Regions from separate parts of the Nonomuraea fastidiosa genome, predicted to be linked through region 3. Evidence: riboswitches for the same ligand, from Rfam matches in the RefSeq annotation. Region 3 holds a riboswitch; each other region holds the start of a gene.
The links. Region 3 has a riboswitch for thiamine pyrophosphate ahead of ACFMQL_RS27470 (FAD-dependent oxidoreductase). Riboswitches for the same ligand answer to the same signal wherever they lie in the genome.
Positions count from the first base shown of each region.

Region 1: another riboswitch for thiamine pyrophosphate. It lies ahead of ACFMQL_RS14310 (cytosine permease); the one in region 3 lies ahead of ACFMQL_RS27470 (FAD-dependent oxidoreductase).
Region 2: another riboswitch for thiamine pyrophosphate. It lies ahead of thiD (bifunctional hydroxymethylpyrimidine kinase/phosphomethylpyrimidine kinase); the one in region 3 lies ahead of ACFMQL_RS27470 (FAD-dependent oxidoreductase).
Region 4: another riboswitch for thiamine pyrophosphate. It lies ahead of thiC (phosphomethylpyrimidine synthase ThiC); the one in region 3 lies ahead of ACFMQL_RS27470 (FAD-dependent oxidoreductase).

Region 1 covers NZ_CP170570.1:3,127,919-3,133,595, reverse strand. Annotated here, with positions in the region: gene ACFMQL_RS14320 (PAS domain S-box protein) at 1-542, opposite strand, end outside; gene ACFMQL_RS14315 (methylated-DNA--[protein]-cysteine S-methyltransferase) at 623-1,192, shown strand; gene ACFMQL_RS14310 (cytosine permease) at 1,161-2,498, opposite strand; TPP riboswitch at 2,488-2,604, opposite strand; gene ACFMQL_RS14305 (rhodanese-like domain-containing protein) at 2,658-2,981, opposite strand; gene ACFMQL_RS14300 (DNA-formamidopyrimidine glycosylase family protein) at 3,030-3,908, opposite strand; gene ACFMQL_RS14295 (LCP family protein) at 4,176-5,279, opposite strand.
Region 2 covers NZ_CP170570.1:3,638,920-3,644,596, forward strand. Annotated here, with positions in the region: gene ACFMQL_RS16755 (carbon starvation CstA family protein) at 1-192, shown strand, start outside; gene tenA (thiaminase II) at 196-870, opposite strand; gene thiD (bifunctional hydroxymethylpyrimidine kinase/phosphomethylpyrimidine kinase) at 908-1,717, opposite strand; TPP riboswitch at 1,705-1,800, opposite strand; gene ACFMQL_RS16770 (DNA polymerase domain-containing protein) at 1,858-2,799, shown strand; gene ACFMQL_RS16775 (hypothetical protein) at 2,868-3,473, opposite strand; gene ACFMQL_RS16780 (hypothetical protein) at 3,660-4,250, shown strand; gene ACFMQL_RS16785 (hypothetical protein) at 4,404-4,685, shown strand; gene ACFMQL_RS16790 (hypothetical protein) at 4,657-5,460, opposite strand; gene ACFMQL_RS16795 (hypothetical protein) at 5,527-5,667, opposite strand; gene ACFMQL_RS16800 (hypothetical protein) at 5,658-5,677, opposite strand, start outside.
Region 3 covers NZ_CP170570.1:5,948,912-5,954,588, reverse strand. Annotated here, with positions in the region: gene ACFMQL_RS27490 (polyprenyl synthetase family protein) at 1-479, shown strand, start outside; gene thiE (thiamine phosphate synthase) at 765-1,412, opposite strand; gene ACFMQL_RS27480 (Rv2175c family DNA-binding protein) at 1,390-1,764, opposite strand; gene ACFMQL_RS27475 (NAD(P)/FAD-dependent oxidoreductase) at 1,795-2,964, opposite strand; TPP riboswitch at 3,029-3,145, shown strand; gene ACFMQL_RS27470 (FAD-dependent oxidoreductase) at 3,133-4,452, shown strand; gene thiS (sulfur carrier protein ThiS) at 4,449-4,649, shown strand; gene ACFMQL_RS27460 (thiazole synthase) at 4,642-5,397, shown strand; gene pknB (Stk1 family PASTA domain-containing Ser/Thr kinase) at 5,636-5,677, shown strand, end outside.
Region 4 covers NZ_CP170570.1:4,453,200-4,458,876, forward strand. Annotated here, with positions in the region: gene ACFMQL_RS20770 (AIM24 family protein) at 1-273, shown strand, start outside; gene ACFMQL_RS20775 (cellulose binding domain-containing protein) at 270-1,301, opposite strand; gene ACFMQL_RS20780 (universal stress protein) at 1,470-2,336, opposite strand; gene ACFMQL_RS20785 (hypothetical protein) at 2,347-2,697, opposite strand; TPP riboswitch at 2,789-2,901, shown strand; gene thiC (phosphomethylpyrimidine synthase ThiC) at 2,894-4,438, shown strand; gene ACFMQL_RS20795 (hypothetical protein) at 4,592-4,936, shown strand; gene ACFMQL_RS20800 (SDR family oxidoreductase) at 4,933-5,677, opposite strand, start outside.

The DNA of each region.
Region 1 (5,677 bases), 2.8 Mb from region 3:
AGGACGAACCCGCCCGCGTCCGCCCCGGTCAGCTCGGTCAGGCTGGCCGAGATGCGGTCGAGCACGGCGGGCAGCTCAAGCTCGGAGTTGATGTCGCCCACGACGTCGGTGAGCCGGGCGACCAGGCGGGCCCTGCGCGCCATGCGGTGCTCGGCCACCTCGTCGGCCCTGGCGGGGTGGTAGGCGCACACGTCGCCGGCCACGGCGCTGCCCAGGCGCAGGGCGCTGATGTCCACCCGCAGGTCGAGCACCCGGCCGTCGGCGTGCAGGCGCTTGGTGCGCAGCGAGACGGGCTCTCCCGTGCGTACGCGCTCGAGCACCGCGTTGTGCTCGGCGGTCAGCTCCTCAGGCACGATCGGCGCGCGGCGTCCGAGCAGCTCGTCGGCGCTCCAGCCGAACATGCGCTCGGCGGCGGCGTTCCACACCAGGACGCTCTGGTCGCGGTCGAGCGCCACGATGGCGTTGGGCGAGCTGGCGAGCGCCGCACGAGCGATCTCATCGTCACTACCGGCCCATTCGTCCCCCACCACTCCATAGTGCATGTGGCGCGGTGGGTGCGTCGGGCGATCCGTCCGATACGCTGCGGTCACGGTGATTCCCGGCAGGTGGGAGGGTGAGGGGTATGTCGAGCAACGATCTCGATGCCCTGTTGCGAGTGACCTCCAGCACCTATCGGGGCGAGACCCCACCCGACATCGCGTTCGGCACCTACGACGGCGCGGTGGGCAGGCTGGTGCTGGCGGTGACCGCCAAGGGCATCGTGGCGTGCAGCTATGAGGCGGAGAACGACGTGTTCGAGCGGGTCACGCGGCATCTGGGCCAGTTCATCGGGCCCGACTCGCGCCGGCTCGACCCGGTGCGCAGGGAGCTCGACGCGTACTTCTCCGGGCGGCTGCGCGCGTTCGCCACGCCGGTGGACCTGACCCTGGCCACGCCATTCGCGCGTACGGTGCTGCAGAAGACCATGGCGGTCCCCTACGGCACCACCACGACGATCGAGCGGATCGGGGAGAGCATCGGCAGGCCGCGCGCGCTGCGGGCGATCGGCAACGCGCTGGCCTCCAACCCCGTCTGCGTGATCGTGCCCTGCCACCGGGTGCTGCGCGAGGACGGCGAGCTCGGCGACTACCCGGGCGGCGCGGCGGCCAAGCAGCATCTGCTCAACGTCGAGCGGCGCGCGATCGCTGGATGAGCCCGATGAGCAGCGTGATCAGGGCGGCCACCAAGGCGCCGCCCAGCGCGCCGTTCATCCACGGCTCCCGTACGAAGCCGAGCGCGTCGCGCACACCGGCCCACCAGCCGTCCCACGCGGGGAAGGTCGGCGTCGAGGTGGTCAGCCAGTACGCGGCGAAGCCCAGCGCCCACGGCACCAGCATCGACCAGCGCGAGGGGGCGTCCTCGGCGGTGTTCCAGCCCTCGCCGCGGCGCAGCACGAAGTAGTCGACCGCGAGCACCGCGAACATCGGCACGAACACGGCGCCGATCACGCCGAGGAACACGCCGTAGGAGTTCACGTCCGCGAACAGCGCGATCACGATCGTGACCACGCCGATGGCGGTCGACAGGATGCGCCGGTCCACCCGCGGCATGAGGTTCTGCAGCGACATCGTGGTGGAGTAGACGTTGGCGAACGACTGGTCGGTCTCGCGCAGCACGAGGATGCCGAAGAACAGCGCGCCGAGCGGCACCGCGACGAACGGGTTGAACACCGTCGTCTGGTCGGCCAGCACGCCGTCCGCGCCCGCCAGCGCCACCGCGTAGACGCCCAGCCCCAAGCAGGCCACCTGGGCCAGCGTGTAGCCGCCGACCACGCCGGTGAACGCGGCCCGGCCCGAGCGCGAGTGCCGGGCGAAGTCGGCCGCCATCGGCACCCACGACACCGACAGCGCGATCACGTAGTCCACGGCGGCGGGGAAGGCCGTCCAGCTCCCGCCCTCGGGCGACGGGGCCTCGCGCAGGAAGAACACCGTGAACCAGATCATCGCCACGATCACGCCGACCGTGACGTAGCGGCGCAGCAGCCGGATCGAGCCGAGCGGCCAGATGGTCAGCGCCGCCGTCAGCACGCCCGCCACGATCACCCACACCTGGTACGGAACCGCCGGGAAGATCGCGCCCGCGCCCTTGGCGATCACCCAGAGCTCGAAGGCGCCCCAGCCGATCATCTGGATGATGTTCAGCACCGTGGGCACGTAGGAGATCCGGGCGCCGAACAGCCCGCGCAGCAGCACCATCGCGGGCTTGCCCGTCCGCGTGCCGGGGACGGCCGACAGGCCCACCATGGCGGTGCCGATGAGGCTGCCCACCACGGTGGCGATCAGCGCCGCCGCCAGCGTCAGCGGGGCGTTGCCCAGCGGATCGAGCAGCAGCAGGGCTCCGGAGAAGCCGAGCAGGCTGACCCCGAGATTGGCCCAGAGCGCGCCCTGATCGAGCACGCCCAGGGTCTTGGGGGCCTCTCCATCAAGGGTCAGCGGCACTTCTTCGACGCCGTGCGACATCGCACACTCCCTACGCCGGCATTACCCGGACAGGTTCAGGCGGTCGGCAGCGGATGGTTGTGCTGCCCTCTCAGCCCGGCGACCCCGAGCTCCCGCGACGATCTGTAGTTTGCGCCCCAATGATGCCTCAATGGCGACTAATTCGCCATAGTGGGCGACTTATGCCACAAAAGGCTCCTGTCCCGTCTCGCTGACCATCGGCCGCCGCGCCGCCTCCCACGACTGCATGCCGCCGCCGACGTTGACCGCCTCGCGCCCGAGCTGGTTGAGCCAGGCCGCGACCTGCAGGGAACGGCCGCCCACCCGGCACACGACGTAGATCGTGCGGTCGTCGGGGACCTCGTCCACGCGCCCCTGGATCTGCGTCATCGGGATGTGAACGGCCTGCGGCGCGTGGCCCGCCAGCCATTCCTCCTGCTCGCGGACGTCGAGCAGGTAAGCGTCTGCGGGTACGGCACTGGCCTCGATCTCAGGAACGGTCATGACTCCATCATGGCCTGCGCGAGGCGGTGCACCCGCCGCCTGTCCCGCCTACTTGAGCAGGCGGGACAGGCGGCGGTCGGCCAGCGGTTTGCCGCCGGTCTGGCAGGTCGGGCAGTACTGCAGCGAGGAGTCGGCGAACGACACCTCCCTGATCGTGTCGCCGCACACGTCGCAGGACTGCCCCGTACGGTTGTGCACCCGCAGCCCCGACTTCTTCTCCGCCTTGAGGTCCTTGGCCGCAAGGCCGCGAGCCCGCTCGACCGCGTCGCGCAGCGTCGTCACGATGGCCTCGTGCAGGTCGGCGATCTGCGCGTCGGTCAGCGTGGCGGCGATCTTGAACGGCGACATCTTCGCCGCGTGCAGCACCTCGTCGGAGTAGGCGTTGCCGATGCCGGCGATCACCTTCTGGTCGCGCAGCAGGCCCTTGATCTGGGTGCGCTTGCCGCCGATGATGCGCTTGAGCGCCTCGACGGTGAACGACTCGGCGAGCGGGTCGGGGCCGAGGGCGGCGATGCCCGGCACATCGTCCGGATTTTTCGTGACATAGACGGCTAGGCGCTTCTGCGTCCCCGCTTCCGTCAGCTCGAACCCCGGCGCCAGGCCCTCCTCGTCGGGCGCCAGCCGCACGCGTACGGCCAGCGGCCCCTTGCCGGGCCGCACCGGCTTCGCGCCCGACAGGTCGTCGCGCCAGCGCAGCCACCCCGCGCGCGCCAGGTGGATGACCAGGTGCAGCCCGTCGCAGTCGAGGTCGAGGAACTTGCCGTGCCTGGCCACGCCGGTCACGGTCAGCCCGTTGAGCGCGGTGACCGGCGGATCGAACGTCTTCAGCGCCTGGATGGCCACCACATCGACCCCCGCGATCGCGCGGCCCACCGCCCGCTCGCGCAGAAAGTGAGTGAGGGACTCCACCTCGGGAAGTTCGGGCATGCCCCCAGCGTACGTCCCGCCCGGGGCTGTCCCCGGCACGCGCGGAAAACCGTCGGTCCACGTGGTGGGGACCTTGACGCCGTACGGCTGCCCCGGCACGCGCGGAAAACCGAAGAGACCACACGGCCCTCCGGCCCCGGAACCTGAGCACGGCACCCCGGGCTTCGGCGGTTGAGGGCGGCGCCCTGAGTCCGGGACCTGAGCGCGGCGCCCTCAGCCCCGAAGCCCGGACGGGGGTGCCCGGGGTCCCGGACCTGAGCGAGGTGGTCAGTTGGAGTCGACGACGTCCTTCGGCACCGGCCGGTCTTCCTTGATCGCGTTGAACAACGCCAGCGCCTTGGGCCGGTCCCACTTCACCGCCGCGCCGCTGGGCACGGTCTCGTTGCCCCCGAACGGCACCACCGTGGTCACCGGGCTGTCGCCCATGGCCAGCCCGAGCGAGAGCATGTCGAACGCGCCCGTGCCCGTGTCGACCTCGACCGCGTCGGTGGCGCTGGCCGCCAGCGGGATCGCGGTGAACGGGTTGAACAGCACCCCGGGGCTCGCGGCCTTCTTCACGACCGCGCTGAGGAACTGCCGCTGCCGCTTGGTGCGCTCGTAGTCGGGTAGCGCGCCGCCCTTGCGGGTGCGCACGTAGCCGAGCGCCTGCGCGCCGTTGAGCGTCTGCACGCCCTTCTTCAGCTTGAGCCCGGCCTTGGGGTCGTTGACGGCGGCCCGTACGTTGATCTCGACCCCGCCGACGGCGTCGACGATGTCGACGAACCCGGCGAAACCGATCTCCATGTAGTTGTCGATGTGCACGCCGGTGGCGTTCTCGATGGTGCGCACCAGCAGCTTGGGCCCGCCGAAGGCGTAGGCCGCGTTGAGCTTGTCGCGCCCCCTGCCGGGGATGGTGACGGCGGAGTCGCGCGGCAGGCTGACCAGCGTGGGCGGGTCGTCGGTCTCGGGGATGTGCAGCAGCATCATCGAGTCCGTACGCTGCCCCGCGGCCCGCCCGGTCGCCAGCTTCTTGCGCTGGGCGGCGGTCAGGCCCTTGCGGCTGTCGGACCCGACGAGCAGCCAGTTGGTGCCCGGCGTGTCGGCGGGCCGTCCCTCGTAGTCGTCCAGCACCCCCTCGATGCCCGTCAACCGCGAGTCGATCCAGAAGTACATCCCGATGCCGGCGATCAACAGCACCACAAGCAAACCGGCGATGATCGCCAAAACGGTCTTGCCGGAGAACCGCGGGCGCGGCACCAGCCCCCAGGGCCGCCGCTCGTCGGAGCCGGAACGCGACCTGAGCGGCCTGATCGGGCTCCTGCCCGACCGCTCACGCCCGTAAATCCGCGAGGACGCCCTGCGCGGCTCGTCCTCGGCGGGACCGGGAGGCACGGGGGCGGGAAGCTTCTGTGTGGGCGCCCCTCCGGGCGGAATGCGCCCTCCAGGCGGAGTCGGCCCACCAGGCGGAGTAGGCCCTGCGGGGGGTATCCGGTGCGCCGGCGCGCCCCCAGAGCGGAGACGGCCGTCACCGGGCCGTGGTGGCAGCGGGCGGCCGTCGCCTGGCGAGCGCATTGCCCGCGTCCGGTCGTCCTCAGACACTTCGCCTCTTCCCTTCACTTGTCATCAACGCTACGTCCCAACCCCGGCAGTCAAGACCTTCCGCCAAGGATTTCCTACGGAAAAGTACGCGGAACCAGCAGAGAGTCACCGCGGAAACATAGATGCCACCCACCATCGTTACGGTTATGGACGACCCCTATCGAAAGGAAGATCGTGTCCGACTCGGACCC
Region 2 (5,677 bases), 2.3 Mb from region 3:
GTACTGGCCGCGCTCTTCGCCGTGCTGATCATCGTGGTCATCCTGGACGCCGCGCGCATCTGGATCACCGCGATCCGCTCGCCCGAGCCGCTGCCCACCACGGAGGCGCCGTTCGAGGAGTCGAAGATCGTCGCGCCGTCGGGGCTCATCGCCACCCGCGAGGAGAAGGAGCTGATGGCGAAATCAGGCTAGGTGTCAGGGTGCCAGCCACTCGGCGGTGGGCCAGCCCTCGCGCCGCCACGCGCTGTCCCAGAACATCCACTCGTAGGCCGCCGCCCGCCCGTACGCCTGCGCCATCGCCTCGCGGGTGTCCGGGGACGCGGCGGCGGCCAGCCGGTCGGTGATCGCCTTGGCCCGCTCGACGGAGGCGGCGAACTCCGGGTCGGAGTAGGTGGAGATCCACTTCGCGTACGGGTGCGCGGGGTCGTCGCCGGCCTTGGCGAGCAGCGCCGTACCGACGTCCTGGTAGATCCAGAAGCACGGCAGCACCGCCGCCGCGATCACCGGATACGGCTCCGACAGCGCCGTGGCCTGCAGGAACGACGAGTACGCCAGGCACGTCGGCGACGTCGCGATGCCCTTGGCGGCATCGCCCAGCTCGTCGATGTAGCCGGAGTGCAGCTCGCGCTCGGCGACCAGCGCGGTGTGCGCGCTCTGCGCCCAGAAGGCCGCATCGGCGGAGTCGCCGGCGCGCACGGAGGCGGCGGCCAGCGCCTTCGCGAACGCCTCCAGGTAGCGGGCGTCCTGCACCATGTAGAAGACGAAGGTGTCGCGGTCGAGTGAGCCGTCGCCGAGTGCCGTGACGAAGGGGTGCTCGTGGATGGCGCGCATCAGGTCGGACGTGCGCTGCCAGATGTCATCGCAGAACATCGCGTCTCTTTCGGAGGGGTCTGCCCGGCGGGGGCCGTTACCAGATGTTGTGGAAGTGGTGCACGGGGCCGTGGCCGTGGCCGACGCCCAGCGAGTCGGCGGCGCGCAGCGCCTCCGTGAGGTAGTCCTTCGCCGCTCGCACCGCGCTCGGCCAGTCGTCGTGCCGGGGCCGCAGCGCGGCGATCGCCGAGGAGAGCGTGCAGCCCGTGCCGTGGGTGTTCTTGGTGTGCACGCGCGGGGCGGACAGCTCGATCGTGCCCTCGGGGGTGGCCAGCACGTCGACGCAGGTGTCGCCGTCGAGGTGGCCGCCCTTGAGCAGCACCTGGCGGGCGCCGAGCGCGCGCAGCCTGGCCGCCTGCTCGTGCATCTCGGCCAGGCCGCTCGCCTGCGGCTCCTCCAGCAGGTCGGCCGCCTCGGGCAGGTTGGGGGTGATGAGGTCGGCGCGCGGCAGCAGCGTGCGGCGCAGCTCGCTCACCGCGTCGGCGGGCAGCAGCCGGTCGCCGCTCTTGGCGACCATGACGGGGTCGAGCACGACGTACTTGGGGCGGTAGGTGTCGAGCGCCGCCGCCACCGCCTTGATCAGGTCGGCGTCGCCCAGCATGCCGATCTTCACGGCGTCGGCGGGCACGTCGGTGAGCAGCGTGTCGAGCTGCTGGGTCACGAACTCGGCGGGCACCTCGTGGATGCCGGTCACGCCCGTGGTCGTCTGCGCCACCAGCGCGGTGATGACCGTCATGCCGTACGCGCCGAGCGCGGAGAAGGCCTTGAGGTCGGCTTGGATGCCGGCGCCGCCGCTCGGATCGGTGCCCGCGATGGTCAGAACTTTGGGTACGGCGTCAGCGGCCATGACGTCCCTTCGCTAGTGCGAACTAGATCAGGTTCGACGGGTGTGATCTCAGCCCGGCATTTCGGGCACCCCGCGTCAAACGTTCACTCTAACAGGCCGGGTCGTTGACCACACGTTCGAGTATCGGCATCGTGGGACGGGTGGCCGCTGACGAGACGCGCGACGGCGTCTCCCTGACGAACCTCGACCAGCCGCTCTTCGACGGCGCGGGCGCAACCAAGCGCGACCTGGTCGACTACCTCGACGCCGTCTCCGGCCGCATCATCCCGGTGCTGCGCGGCCGCCCGCTCTCCGTCATGCGGGTACGCCCGGGGCAGCAGCCGTTCATGCAGAAGAACCTGCCCAAGTACGCCCCGGACTGGGTGCGCTCGGTGCGGGTGTGGGCGGACTCCTCGCAGCGGCAGGTCACGTACGCGCTGTGCGACGACCGCAGGACGCTGCTGTGGTTCGCCAACCAGCGGGCCGTCGAATACCACCCGGCTCTGTACGCCGGCGATCATCCCACGCACATGGTGCTCGACCTCGACCCGCCCGAGGACTCCTTCGCCCTGGCGGTGCGGGGCGCGCACCTGGTCAGGCAGGCGCTGGCCGACTCCGGGCTGGCCGGGGCGGTGAAGACGAGCGGGGCCAAGGGCGTGCACGTCTTCGTGCCCGTCGCGCCGGGCACCGCGATGGACGACCTGGCCGCCGCCACCCGCGCGCTGGCCGCCCGCGCCGAGCGGCTGGACCCGGCGCTCGCCACCACCGCGTTCATCAGGGAGGACCGCGCGGGCAAGGTGTTCATCGACTCCACGCGGGCGGGCGGCGCCACGGTGGCCGCCGCCTACAGCCCGCGCATCCGCCCCGGCGTGCCCGTCTCGTACCCGGTGGCGTGGGACGACCTCGACGGCGTACGTCCCGGCGACTTCACCGTCCACAGCGCGATCGAACGGCTGGGCGGGGCCGACCCATGGGCCGAGCACATGCCGCCGCCGCAGCCGCTGCCCGCCGACCTCGTCGAGGAGGGGCACACGATCCCGGTGGCGCGGGTCCAGGCGATGCACGAGGGCAAGCGGCGCGCTCGCGCCCGCCGCGGGGAGTGACGCGCGAGGGCAAGCGGTGCGCTCACGCCCTCCGCGGGGAGTAGCGCTCAGCCGGTGGGGAGTAGTGCTCAGCCGGTGGTGACGCCCTCCCTGAGCGCGGCCGCCGCGGCTTCGGGATGATGGGCGAAGAACCTGACCGAGGTGACCTCGGCGCGGCGGCCAAGCGGGCGTACCACGGTGACCGGCTCGGCCAGCTCGACCGTCACGTTCGTCTGCGAGGAGACCGCCACGGTCAACCGGCCCTCATCGACGGTGATCATGCCGCCCTGGTGGTATGTCCGCCCGGTCCGCACCGCCGTCACCAGCTCGCGGGGCACCCGCAGGTCAAGGTAGACGCCGTACCGGATACGCAGCTCGTCCGCGGTGACGACGTGCGGCCTGGTCGCGCAGGCGGCGACCACCATGAGGACGTACAGCAGGCCGTACAGGTCGGCGATCAGCACCCCGTAACGCAGCCAGCCGGGCACGTCGAGGGCGGCGAGCAGCAGGTCCACGACCACGGTCTCGACCGCCATGGCGAACGCCATCAGGCCCATCATGAACGACTGCTCCTTGCCGTACGCGAGCGTCGTCGCTCCGTCCGGCACCCCGTGCCGCCGCCGCACGATCCACGCCGCGATGGCGGCGAGGCCCTTGAGCTCGAATCCGACGATGCGCAGCGCGGCTCTGACCATGCGCGTTCCTTCCTCCCGGCGGCTTCACCGCTCATGGGACACGTTGACGTCGCGTCAAGGTCAAGACCCGATCGGTATGGGTTGAACGCGGCCCGCGACCCCGGCGTACCCCCTGTCGGACCTGCGGCACCGGGGCCGGACCACCGGCGGTGCCGCCCGCGCTGATCGGCCACTACGGGGACGGCGATGGACTTTCAGGCATGGAGCGGCGGCCTGGCTCTGCGGCCGCGCGATTACCTGGGGACGGGCGAGCCGCTGGCCGCCGTCGTCAGGACGACCGGCCCGCTCACCGGCGAACGGCTGCACCTGTTCGCCCTCGGCACCGCCGCCACGCTGGCCAGGCTGCACCTCGGCGGCATCGCGGGGCTGCGGCTCAGCCCGGCGAACGTGCTCATCTCGCCGCAAGGTCAGGCGCTCTTCGCGCCGGGACCTCGGGACTGTCTGTTCCCCGCGCATGACGTGGGCGACTGGGCGGACGTGGTGGTGTTCGCGGCGACGGGGATGATGCCGGACGCGGGCGCCGACCTCGACCGGCTGCTGCCCCAGCTGCGCGCGGTGATCGACGCGTGCCGCCGCCCCGACCTCGGCGCCCGTCCGACGGCGGTGGACCTGGTGCGCATCCTGCTCGGGCGCACCGGCCCTGGTCGCGGTGGGTCGGTGCACGAGCTGCTGATGGAGGCCGAGCGGCGGACGGCGCCGTACGAGCAGGACGGGCATGAGCCGCCATCGCCGCCCCCGCCACCGCTGTGGCGCAGGCACCCGTACGGGCCGGGCTGACGATCGGCGTGCTGGACGGCTCGCTGGCGGGGCGCGCTCTCGGAGCGGGCCCATGGCTGACCTGCCGTACGGGTTCGGCGTCCGCGTGCCCGAACTCCTGGCACGCGTTCGACGCCGGGCGCGCCGGGCGTACCGGCGACCTGGCCCGGGCTGGTGGACGCCAGGATCGCGGCCGCACCCGGTCGGAACCCGAAGGAGAGTGAACTCGCCATGGCGGCAGGCACCCGTCACCTCAGCTTCCCGCAGGTGGAGAGCGGCGCGAACCGCCTCAACAAGGAGAAGGAGGACATCCAGACCCGGCTGACCCACCTCAAGGCCATGATCGACCAGCTCGTGAGCAGCGACTTCGTCACCGATCGCGCCTCAGGGGAATTCCAGCAGGATTACGACCGAACAATGGCGCCCGTCAGGTCATGCGGGGCTTGGAGGGCATGATCGAGTTCTTCAAGACGGCCATCGCCACGCACCCCGAACTCGACGCTTCATTGAGCGGCGGAGCGAGCGTTGGAACCGCGCCGAATTTCGGTTTCGGACAAGGGGAGGGCGGCGAAAGAAAAGCGTCAGTTGCCCGATCACCAATGGTCACCCCGAAAAAGTTCCAGGCCGCAAATTCTGCGGCCTGGGTGATCAGTTGGAGTTGCCGTGGCTGGGGTACATGACCTGCGGGGTCTCGGCACTGGTCAGGCGGCGGACGGTGATCGTGCCGGCGGATTTCCGGTCCTGCTGAATCTGTGGGGCAGGGGCGTTGTTCATGGCACTCCTTACCGGGCGGATCGGGGAAACAGCGGGGGCGACGGTATGATTCCCTTCGCTTCCCCCTTGATAACAGAAAATCCCCCGACGTGACAGAATGCCGCGCAAAAATCTGCGTTTCCTGATTGTGTCGGGAAATAGCGCGTGACGGGTGCGGGAACGCGGCGAGCCGGACGGGGCCCACTCGGCGCAACGCCCGCGCGCCGTCGAGGATCACCACGACCTCCTCGGCGAAGCGGCGCCCCCTCGCCTTGAGCCGCTCGGTGACCAGGTCCCTCAGCTCTTCGACACGTTCCGTCCTGGTCTGCGGGGTGATGCCCGCCAGGCAGGACACGGGACCGTCCACGTTCAGGTACGGCAGCCGGCGCAGCAGCGCGTCCACCGGCTCGGGCGGGCCGATCACGCCGAGCACGCCGATCTCCCGCAGGTCCGCCGTCACCGGCACGCCGCGCAGCACCGGCGGGACGAAGTCCGGCCTCGAACGCGATCGTGGCGGGCTCCTCGGCCACCCCCACGCGCAGCGTCAGCCCGTCGGGGAGCCGGCGTTGCGCGGCCACAGCCCAGGGCCCTCGTGGGTGGCGGCGAACGTCAGCTCCACCTCGTCGGGGGCGACCTCATGACGCAGCCACTGCTTGCGTACGACGTGCCGCCTGATCAGCTCCATCGTGTGGCGT
Region 3 (5,677 bases):
AGAGCGGCAGGTACTCGGTCGAGCAGCCGCTGCGGCTCGGCCTGGTGCTCGCCGCCCGCGAGCTGACGCCGTGGATGGACGAGCTGTGCACCGGGTACGGCCAGCGCGTCGGCATCGCCTTCCAGCTCCGCGACGACATCCTGGGCGTCTTCGGCGACCCGGCGGAGACGGGCAAGCCGGCCGGTGACGACCTGCGCGAGGGCAAGCGCACGATGCTGGTGGCGCGCACCCTCGCCGCCGCCTCCCCCGCCGGGGCCGCCACCGTACGCCGGCTGCTCGGGGACCCCGAGCTGGACGCGCGGGGCGTGGCGGAGCTGCGCACGATCATCGAGGACAGCGGGGCGCTGCAGGAGTGCGAGGACCTGATCTCCGACTATCTCGGCCAGGCGCTGACCGCGCTCGAAGCGGCGCCGGTCACGCCGGAGGCCCGTGCGGCGCTGACCGAGCTGGCGATCGCGGCGACGTCCCGCAAGACCTGACCGCGCGCCGCCTCGTCACGGACACCGCCGCCTCGTAGCGGGAGCGCTCCCGTGCCACGGACGGCACGCGCCGCCGTGTCACGGACGCTCCGGAGCCTCGTCACGGACGGGGCGGGGAAAGGCGGTCGGGGCCGGCGAAAGGCGCGGAAGGACGTGAAGGGCCGCGAGGAGTCGCAGGGGCCCGGGAAAGACCGCCGAGGAGTTGCGGAAGGCCGGGAAAAGACCCCGGAGGGCCGGGGAAGGACGGGAGGCGCCCGTGCGGGGAGCGCGGGCGCCTCGGAGGTTTCAGCGGGCCGGCCCGGCGGCCAGCCGCTTGGCGAACTCGGCCGCGGCCGCCCCTGGGTCGTCGGCTTCGGTGATGGCGCGGACGACCACCACCCGGCTCACGCCGTACGACATCACCTCGTCGAGGTTGCCCAGGTCGATGCCGCCGATCCCGAACCAAGGACGCGAGGTGCCGAGCGAGGCGGCGTGCCGCAGCAGCGGCGGCCCCGGCGCGGGGCGCCCAGGCTTGGTGGGGGTCGGCCAGATCGGGCCGCAGCAGAAGTAGTCGACGCCCTCTTCCACGGCCGCGGCGGACGCCTCGGCTGCGGAGTGGGTGGACCGTCCGATGACGATGTCGTCGCCGAGTATCTCTCGCGCGACCGTCACAGGAAGGTCGTCCTGCCCCAGGTGGAGCACGTCGGGCCGGGCGGCGTAGGCGACGTCCGCCCGGTCGTTGACAGCGAGCAGTTTTCCGTGCCGGTCGCAGGCGTCGCGGAAGACTTCGAGCAGCGCGAGTTCTTCGCGCGCCTCGAGACCCTTCTCCCGCAGCTGGATGATGTCCACACCGCCCGCCAGCACGGCGTCGAGGAACTCCGCCAGATCGCCGCGGTCGCGGCGGCCGTCTGTGCAGAGGTAGAGGCGGGCCTCAGAAAGCGAGGGCTTGGGCACGCCGCTTGACCTCGGTGTGACGCCCTGCCCTGATCGCCTCGATGGGCGACCCCGGCAGCGAGTCGTCTGGGGTGAAGAGCCAGCGAAGCGCCTCGACGTCGTCGTAACCGGCGTCCTGCAGCACGGTGAGCGTGCCGGGCAGGCCCTTCATCACGTCCTTTCCGTCGAGGAACTTCGCGGGCACCTGCGGCCCGCCGCTGCCGCGGCGCACGCCGAGCAGCTTGTGGTCCTTGAGGAGTTGCTTGGCCCGGCCGATCGGAAGCTCGAGGCGCTGGGCCACTTCGGGGAGGGTGAGCCACTCGTCGACGAGCTGCTCGGTCTCCCGGTCGATCTGTGCAACAGAAAGCGTCACGAAACCACAACTACCACATGGCGTGCTTGCTCAAACAACACAATCTCGTAGGGGCACTTGTGGATCTACCAGGCGTTCCGCGTCCAGTCGATGGCCCGCTTCGATGATGCGCCGGCCCTGTACGAGATCGCGCGGCCGGTCCACGGCGAGCACCGCGGCGAGCGTGTCGCCGTCGGTGAGCCAGACGGCCGACCACTTGCCCTCGGGCTCGCCCCGGTACACGAGGCGGTCGGCCTCGGTGTGGTGTCCGGCGTACTGGAGCATGTGGCCGAACTGCTCCGACCAGAAGTACGGCACCGGGTCGTAGACCGCCTCCTCCCCCATGAGCGTCGCGGCGGCGACGTCGGGGGCGTTGAGCGCGGTGTCCCAGTGCTCGACCCTGAGGCGGGTGCCCCAGCGGCGCGACCACCACGCGGCGCAGTCGCCCACCGCGACCACGCCGGGCAGCGAGGTGCGCAGGTGCTCGTCGGTGACGACGCCGTTGTGCAGGTCGATGTCGGCGTTGGCGAGCCACTCGACGGCCGGGCGCACGCCGATGCCGGTGACGACCACGTGGGACTCGACGAACTCGCCGCCCACCAGGCGGACGCCGCCCTCCTCGACCGACTCGACCATGGTGCCGAGCCGCAGGTCGATGCCCTCGTACCAGGGGATCGTGCGGCCACCGAGCTCCGTGCCGACGGCGGCGGCGAGCGGCGTCTGCGCCGCCTCGATGACCGTGACCGCGCAGCCCGCGCGCCGGGCCGCGGTGGCGACCTCCGCGCCGATCCAGCCCGCGCCGATGACCGTGACCCGCGCTCCGGGTACGAGCATCACCCGCAGCTCGTGAGCGTCGTCGAGCGTGCGCAGGACGTGCTGCGGGCCGTCGCCTGGCAACCTGATCGGGTCGGCGCCGGTGGCGATGACCAGGCCGTCGTAGGGCAGCTCGCCCTCGGTGGTCTCCACGACGCCCGCGCGCAGCGACGTGGCCGCGACGCCCGGCCGGAAGTCGATCTGGAGCGCGTCGAGGTCGGTGTCGATGAAGCTGGTGTCGGCGTCGCCCTTCAGCACCGCCTTCGACAGCGGCGGGCGATCGTAGGGGCGATGGCGCTCCTGGCCCAGCAGCGTGATGCGGCCGTCGAAGCCGCGCCCGCGCAGGGCCTCCACCGTACGCACACCCGCGAGACCCGCTCCCACCACCACGACATGGTTCACGCTCATGACCATAACGGCGACCATAAGGGGCCGGTGCGTGCGCCCCGTACCGAGGTCGTAGGCTGTGGGCGGTAAGACGCGCGGGAGTCCGGCCGTGACCGGGCTGAGAGGAAGGCTGTGACGGGCCTTCGACCGCAAGACACCTGATCCGGATCATGCCGGCGAAGGGAGCGCATGATGGACGTGATCGTGGGCGGCGGGGTCGTCGGGCTGTCCGTGGCCTGGCGGCTCGCGTGCGAGGGACGGCCGGTCACCGTGGTCGATCCCGCGCCCGCCACCGGGGCCTCCCACGCGGCCGCCGGGATGCTGGCGCCGGTGAGCGAGGTCACCTACACCGAGGCGCCGCTGCTGCGGCTGGGCATGGCGGCGCTGAGCCGCTGGCCCGCCTTCGCCGCCGAGCTGGCCGAGGACGCCGGACTCCCCGCCGGCGAGGTCTCCGCCGCCGGTGCCTTGGCCCGCGGCCCCCGTTCGGGGCTTGGCGCGGGCGGGCTGGATCTGCGGGCCGAGGGGACGCTGGACGTCGCGTTCGGCTCCGACGACATGGCGATGCTGGACGAGCTGGCCGCGTTCATGGAGAAGCTGGACCTGCCGGTCGAACGGCTGACCGGGCGCGAGTGCCGCCGCCTGGAGCCGATGCTGGCCCCCTCCGTGCGCGGCGGGCTGCTCGCGCCCGGCGACGCCTGGGTGAACCCGCGGCGGGTGACGGCGGCGCTGCTGACCGCCCTGGAGCGACGCGGCGTTCCGCTGGTGCGGGCGCGCGTCAGCGAGCTGGTCCGTACGAACGGCGCCGTCACGGGCGTACGCCTGTCGAAGCCCACCGGCGCACCGGCGACCGGCCTGCGTCTCGGGGCTCACCACGTCGGCGGACCACCTGCCGCGCCGTACCCCGCCGATGCCGGCGAACGGGCCGCCGGTGACGGTGCCGAGCGGGCCTTTGACGTCGCCGGGGCCGGTGAGGCGGACGGTGCGTGGGCGGACGGGGACGTGCTGGCGGCCGACCGGGTGGTGCTGGCGGCCGGGGCGTGGAGCGGTGAGCTGGCCGACGTGCCGGTGCGTCCGGTCAAGGGCCAGATCATGCGCCTGCGCTCGCCGCAGCCGCTGCTCACCCACTGCGTACGCGGCACCGTCCACGGCTCGCCGGTCTACCTCGTCCCCCGGGGCGACGGCGAGCTGGTGGTGGGGGCCACGCAGGAGGAGCTGGGCTTCGACACGACGGTGACCGCGGGCGGCCTGTACGAGCTGCTGCGCGACGCCAGGGAGCTGGTGCCCGGCGTCACCGAGATGGAGGTCGCCGACGTGGTGGCGGGCCTGCGGCCGGGCACCCCCGACAACCTTCCGGTGATCGGCCCGGCGAGGACCCCGGGGCTGACGTACGCGACCGGGCACCACCGCGGCGGGGTGCTGATGGCCCCGCTGACGGCGGCCATCCTGATGGGCGAGGAGAGCGAGCTGGCGACCCTGTGCTCGCCAGGGAGGTTTCAGGAAATTTCATGATTGTCACCATTAACGGGTCTGAGCGCGAGGTGGCCGACGGCACCACCGTGGCGGAGGCCGTACGGACGCTGACGACGGCCACCACCGGCGTGGCCGTGGCCGTGAACGACGAGGTGGTCACCCGCAGCGCCTGGGAGACGACGGCGCTCAGCGACCGTGACCGCGTGGAGGTGCTGACGGCGGTGCAAGGTGGATGAGCTGATCATCGCCGGTGAGAAGTTCTCCTCCCGGCTCATCATGGGCACCGGTGGCGCGCCCTCGCTGGAGGTGCTGGACCAGGCGCTGGCCGCGTCCGGCACCGAGCTGACCACGGTGGCGATGCGCCGGCTCGACCCGTCGGCGCGCGGCTCCGTGCTGGACGTGCTGCGCAAGCGCGACATCAAGGTGCTGCCCAACACGGCGGGGTGCTTCACGGCGGGCGACGCCGTGCTGACGGCCCGGCTGGCCAGAGAGGCCCTGGGCACCAACTGGGTCAAGCTGGAGGTCATCGCCGACGAGCGCACGCTGCTGCCCGATCCGATCGAGACGTTCGACGCGGCGGAGCGGCTGGTGGCCGACGGGTTCGTGGTGCTGCCGTACATCGGGGACGACCCGGCGCTGGCGCGGCGCCTCGAGCAGGCCGGCTGCGCGGCCGTCATGCCGCTGGGCGCGCCCATCGGCTCCGGGCTCGGCATCCGCAACCCGCACAACATCGAGCTGATCGTCGAGGCCGCGTCCGTGCCGGTGATCCTCGACGCGGGCATCGGCACGGCCAGCGACGCCGCGCTGGCGATGGAGCTGGGCTGTGACGCCGTGCTGCTGGCCACGGCCGTGACGCGGGCGCAGCGGCCCGACCTGATGGCCGCGGCGATGAAGCAGGCGGTGATCGCCGGGCGGCTCGCGGCCCAGGCGGGCCGCATCCCGCGCCGCCGCTACGCCGAGGCGTCCTCCCCCATGACGCCGTAGCCCGCTTCCAGAAGAAGGCCGTAGCCCCGCTTCCATAAGACGGCCCGCGTGAGCCTTCCAGGGGGCCGCTCGCGCGTGCCTCCTGGGAGGCCGCCCGCGCGAGCGGCCCGTTTCGTGCGCCCCGGCGACACGCCGGGGCCACATCGGCATCCCCGCGGCGGTGCGGACGGGAACGTCTCCGCATCGGTTTCGGGCGGCAAGGCCATCCCGGTGGCAAATCGCCCGTAAACTCAGCGGGGTGGACACGACGACTGCGGACCCCCTGGTCGGGCGGCTCCTC
Region 4 (5,677 bases), 1.5 Mb from region 3:
TTCAACACCACGGTCACCGGCACGGGGTGGGTGGCGGTGACCACCCACGGCACGCCGGTGCTGCTCGACGCGTCGCGCATGCCGACGTACGCCGACGGGCAGTCGGCGGTGTGCTGGAGCACCTCGCTGCAGGTCGGCATCAACCGGACGGTGAAGATGGGCGCGCTGATCGGCCGGGGGAGCGGTGAGGCCATGCAGCTCGCGTTCAGGGGGCAGGGGTTCGTGCTGGTGCAGGCCAGCGAGGGGCCGCCGGTGGTGAAGGCGTCCGCCTAGCTCGAACAGGCGGGCGTGGGGGCGGTGTTGGCGCCCTCGTACGAGCCGAGGAAGCCGAACGTCGTGGACGCCCCCGGCGCGAGCGAGCCGTTCCACGCCGCGTTCCGCACGGTCACCGACGAGCCGTCCGCGCTCAGCGTGCCGCCCCAGAGCTGGGTGAGGTGCTGGCCATCGGCGTACGTCCAGGTCACCGTCCAGCCGGTCATCGGCTCGGCGCCGGTGTTGGTGACGGTGACCTCGCCCTGGAAGCCGCCCTGCCACTGACCTGTCGTCTTGTACGTGGCCGTGCAGTCACCGTCGGGCACGGTGGGCGTGTCGGTGGGGGTCGGGGTGCCGGACAGCGCCTCGACCAGGGCCGGATACCACTTGTCGGCCATCTTCTGGTCGCCGGCGGCGTTCGGGTGCACCCCGTCGTAGGTGTCGGTGGCGGTGTCGAAGCCCGTCCACTGGTCGACCACGGTGATCGGCGACTGGTCGGTGGTCGTCGCGGCGGCCCAGGCGGGGATGGCGTCGTTGAGCGCCACGGCGCGCTGGGCGCAGTCGGGGCAGGTGGCCGGGTTCATCGGAATGATCTTGGCGACGAGGATCCGCATGTTGGGGTTGCTCGCCCGCATCTGGTTCACCAGCGTGGTGAACGCGCTGATGATCGTCGCGGGCGGGATGTTGCTCCACACGTCGTTGGTGCCGAAGTGCATGAGCACGATGTCGGGGCGCGTGGCCGAGAGCCAGCCGGGCAGCAGGTTCTGGTTCGCCACGTTGGTGGCGAGGTAGCCGCCGTGTCCCTCGTTGTCGCCGTCGTGCTCGACCCCGCAGCCCTGCGGCGGCAGCGTGCCGACGAAGTCGATGTTGGTGTGGCCGGTGCTCAGCAGCCGGTTCCACAGCAGGGCGCGCCAGCAGCCGGGGGAGCCGGTGATCGAGTCGCCGAGCGGCATGATCCGTACGGCCGCGGCGTCGGCCGGCGTCGTCGCGAACAGCACGGCCGCGATCACGGCCACCATCCCGGCCAGCACGGCACCGATCTTGCGCATGGTCCGCTCTCCCGTCGTCAACCTGCGCGCAGATCGTAAATTTCGCCTATGGGTGCGGAAAAGGGAATGATCGGCTCACCCGGGGCGACCTGGGGAGACGCATGTAACTTTCACGTTTGCGTGCGCGGGCCGGGCCCGCTCGGGGCGGGGGCCGCGCGGGGTAAGGCGTCAGACCGGTGCTCCGGGCTGCGACGCCGTGTCGGGGGCGCGGACCACCGCGAGCGGGCAGGGCGCATGGTGCAGCATGGCCTGGCTGATCGACCCGAGCAGCATGCCCGCGAGCTGCCCCCGCCCGCGCGAGCCCACCACCAGCAGCTCGGCGCCGGCCGCCGCCTCCTTCAGCACCTCGACAGGATGCCCGTGCACCACCTCGGCGGTCACCTCCACGCCGGGATGTTCGGCGCGCAACGGGACGAGCGCGCTCTGCAACGCCAGCAGGTGACCCTGTTCGCTGTCGTCGTCGGCGGGTTCGAAGCCGCCCGGCTGGGGCCAGGCCCACGCCTGCACGACCCGCAGCCGCGCCCCGCGCAGCTCGGCCTCGGCGAAGGCGAACTCCAGCGCCTTGCCCGCGCGGGCGGACAGGTCGGTGCCCACCACCACCTCGCCGGGCGTGGCGGCGCGGTCGCGGATGAGGACGACGTTCGTCTCGGCGTGCGCGACGACCCCGTACGCGACGGAGCCCACGAGCAGCCCGCGCACGCCGCCGAGGCCGCGGCTGCCGACGACCAGCAGCTCGGCTTCGGCGGACGCCTTGACCAGCGCCGCGCGGGGATCGCCGGGGAGCAGGACGGTCTCCACGCGGACCTGGGGCCGCTCGCGCAGCGCGCGGTCCTTGGCGGAGGTCAGCACGGACTGCGCGTTCTCGCGCATCCACCGCGCGACCTCGGCGTACCGGACGGAGGTGCCCTCCTCACACACCCACGCGGGCACGACGTGGGCGACGGTCAGCGGCACCTGGCGCAGCGCGGCCTCGGTGGCGGCCCAGCCGGCCGCCTCAAGGCCGGGGCGGGAGCCGTCCACACCAACGATGATCACGCTCGGCTCCTCAGGACTGGACGTAGCATTCCACCTCGGCGCGCCGGAACGACAGCCCCTTGGCTTCGGAGTCGCGGACGCAGGCCCGCTCGGCGGCGCTGAGCTTGAGCGTGCCGCAGACGGTCACGCCGGCGTAGGTGCGGCAGTCGAGGGTGGGGTCGGTACGGCCGACGCGGTAAAGCTCTCTGACGTTCGCGCGGCACTTGGCCTTGCCGGTATCGGAGTAGCGGCACTGGGCCATCAGGATGTCGTACTGCTCCTGGCTGACCTCGTGCTGTTGCATGCCGTCCCCGGCGGCGGCGGTGGCGCCGGATGCGGCCATCACGACGAGTAGTCCTGCGACAGCGGCGATTCTCATCATGTTTCCCCTGATGGGGTCCGTACCGCTGAGAAGTGCCCCCAAACCTTTTCGGGTGGGTTTGGGACCTTGGCGGGGGTGGGTACGATCAGCGCCGTCCGAACGCGGGAGCCCGGTGGAGACCGGGCTGAGAGGACGGCTGCGAGCCGCCGACCGCCAGAACCTGCTCCGGGTAATGCCGGCGAAGGGAGTTTGCGCGATGAGCGACGCGCGCTTTTCCAAGATCTACTGCGGTGAACTCCGGGTCCCGATGCGCCAGGTGCGCCTGTCGAACGACAAGACGGTCACCCTGTACGACACCTCGGGCCCGTACACCGACCCCTCCTACGAGCCCGATTTGCGCCGGGGCCTGCCGCGCCGCCGGGCGGAGTGGATCGAGGAGCGGCGGGCGGCCGGCCATCCGGTCACCCAGGTCGCCTGCGCCCGCCGGGGCCTGGTGACCAAGGAGATGGAGTTCGTGGCGGTACGCGAGGGCGTCTCGCCGGAGTTCGTCCGCGAGGAGGTGGCCGCGGGCCGGGCCATCATCCCCGCGAACGTCAACCACCCCGAGTCCGAACCCATGATCATCGGGCGTAACTTCCTCGTGAAGATCAACGCCAACATCGGCAACTCGGCGGTCACCTCCTCCATCGAGGAGGAGGTGGAGAAGATGACGTGGGCCACCCGCTGGGGCGCCGACACGATCATGGACCTGTCCACCGGCGCGGACATCCACGAGACCCGCGAGTGGATCCTGCGCAACTCCCCGGTCCCGGTCGGCACCGTGCCGATCTACCAGGCGCTGGAGAAGGTCAAGGGCCGCCCTGAGGAGCTGTCGTGGGAGGTCTTCCGCGACACCCTGATCGAGCAGTGCGAGCAGGGCGTGGACTACGTGACCGTGCACGCGGGCGTGCGGCTCGCGCACGTGCCGCTCACCGTGGGCCGCAAGACCGGCATCGTCTCGCGCGGGGGCTCGATCATGGCCGCCTGGTGCCTGGCGCACCACCGCGAGAGCTTCCTGTACGAGAACTTCGCCGAGATGTGCGAGATCCTGGCCCGCTACGACGTGTCGTTCTCGCTCGGCGACGGCCTGCGGCCCGGCTCGATCGCCGACGCCAACGACGAGGCCCAGTTCGCCGAACTGCGCACGCTGGGCGAGCTGACCAAGATCGCGCGCGAGCACGACGTCCAGGTGATGATCGAGGGCCCGGGCCACGTGCCCATGCACAAGATCAAGGAGAACGTCGACCTCCAGCGCGAGCTGTGCGACGACGCGCCGTTCTACACGCTCGGCCCGCTCGTCACCGACATCGCGCCCGGCTACGACCACATCACCTCGGGCATCGGCGCCGCCATGATCGGCTGGTACGGCACGGCCATGCTCTGTTACGTCACCCCCAAGGAGCACCTCGGCCTGCCGGACAAGGACGACGTGAAGACCGGCGTCATCACGTATAAGATCGCCGCCCATGCCGCCGACCTGGCCAAGGGCCATCCGAAGGCGCAGGAGTGGGACGACGCGCTGTCGGACGCGCGCTTCGAGTTCCGCTGGGAGGACCAGTTCGACCTGTCGCTCGACCCCGACACGGCCCGCTCGTTCCACGACGAGACGCTGCCCGCCGCCCCCGCCAAGACCGCGCACTTCTGCTCGATGTGCGGGCCGAAGTTCTGCTCGATGCGGATCAGCCACGACATCAGGCAGGCCGGTTACGCGGCGAAGGCGGCCGAGTTCCGCCGCCTCGGAGGCACGATCTACGTGGAGTGACACATTGTCCAATTGTCCAGAGCCTGTCCAAAACCGCAGGTCTGGACAAAGTTCGCGGGATATCCGGCCCATTCGATGGCACGGTGAGGAGCGAGCCCGGCAGCGGGGTGCCGCCGGGCGTTCCTCACACCACCGGAAAAAGGGGGATTTCCTGTGTCCATCACTGCTCGTATGGCCGGCCTGCGCAAGCGCGCGGCGGTCGTCGCCGCCGCGTCCGCCGTCGCCGTGGGGCTCGGCGCCGGGCTCGGCGCCACGCCGGCCTCGGCGGGCGTCCACCGGGGGGTGGCCGGGTGCTTCGCCTGGTCATGGGGAGACGGGAACACGTCGGTGACCGTTTACTGGCACAACCGGTGCAAGACCAAGCACAAGATCACCATCAAGTACAGCCTGGGCTGGACGACCAAGACCTACTCGGCGAACGTCGCCGGGGACGGCAAGGGTCACAAGAAGTTCCAGACCGCCTCGATCGTGTCCATCAAGGACTCGGGCCGCGTCTAACCGGGGAGCGTCTCGCCGCCGATCGGGGCCAGCACCTCGCCCGTGTAGTACGAGGACAGCCGGTCGGAGGCGAAGAACACGTACGAGGGGGCGATCTCGTCCGGATGGGCGGGTCGCCCCATCGGCACCTGCTCGCCGAACTTCTCCACTTTCTCCTCCGGCATCGTGGCCGGGATGAGCGGCGTCCACACCGGTCCTGGAGCCACCGCGTTGACCCGGATGCCGCGCTCGACCAGGTTCTGGGCCATGGAGTAGGTGAACGCGTTGATCGCGCCCTTCGTGGCGGCGTAGTCGATGAGCGACTTGTTGCCGCGCAGGCCGTTGATCGACGAGGTGTTGATGATGGCCGCGCCCTCGCGCATGTGCGGGAGCGCGGCCTTCATCACGCGGTAGTAGCTGTGGATGTTGACGGCGAACGTGTGCTCCCACTGCTCGTCGTCCAGCTCCTCCAGGCCGCTCACCGGCTGCTGGTAGGCCACGTTGTTCACCAGCACGTCCAGGCCGCCCAGCTCGGAGACGGTCTGCTCGACGACCGAGACGCAGTGCGCGCGGTCGGCGAGGTCTCCGGGCAGCAGCACGCAGCGCCGCCCGGTCTCCTCGACCAGCTTGCGGGTGTGCGCGGCGTCCTCGTGCTCGCTCAGGTATGCGATCGCGACGTCCGCGCCCTCCTTGGCGAACGCCACGGCGACCGCCCTGCCGATGCCCGAGTCGCCGCCGGTGATGAGCGCCTTCTTGCCGGCG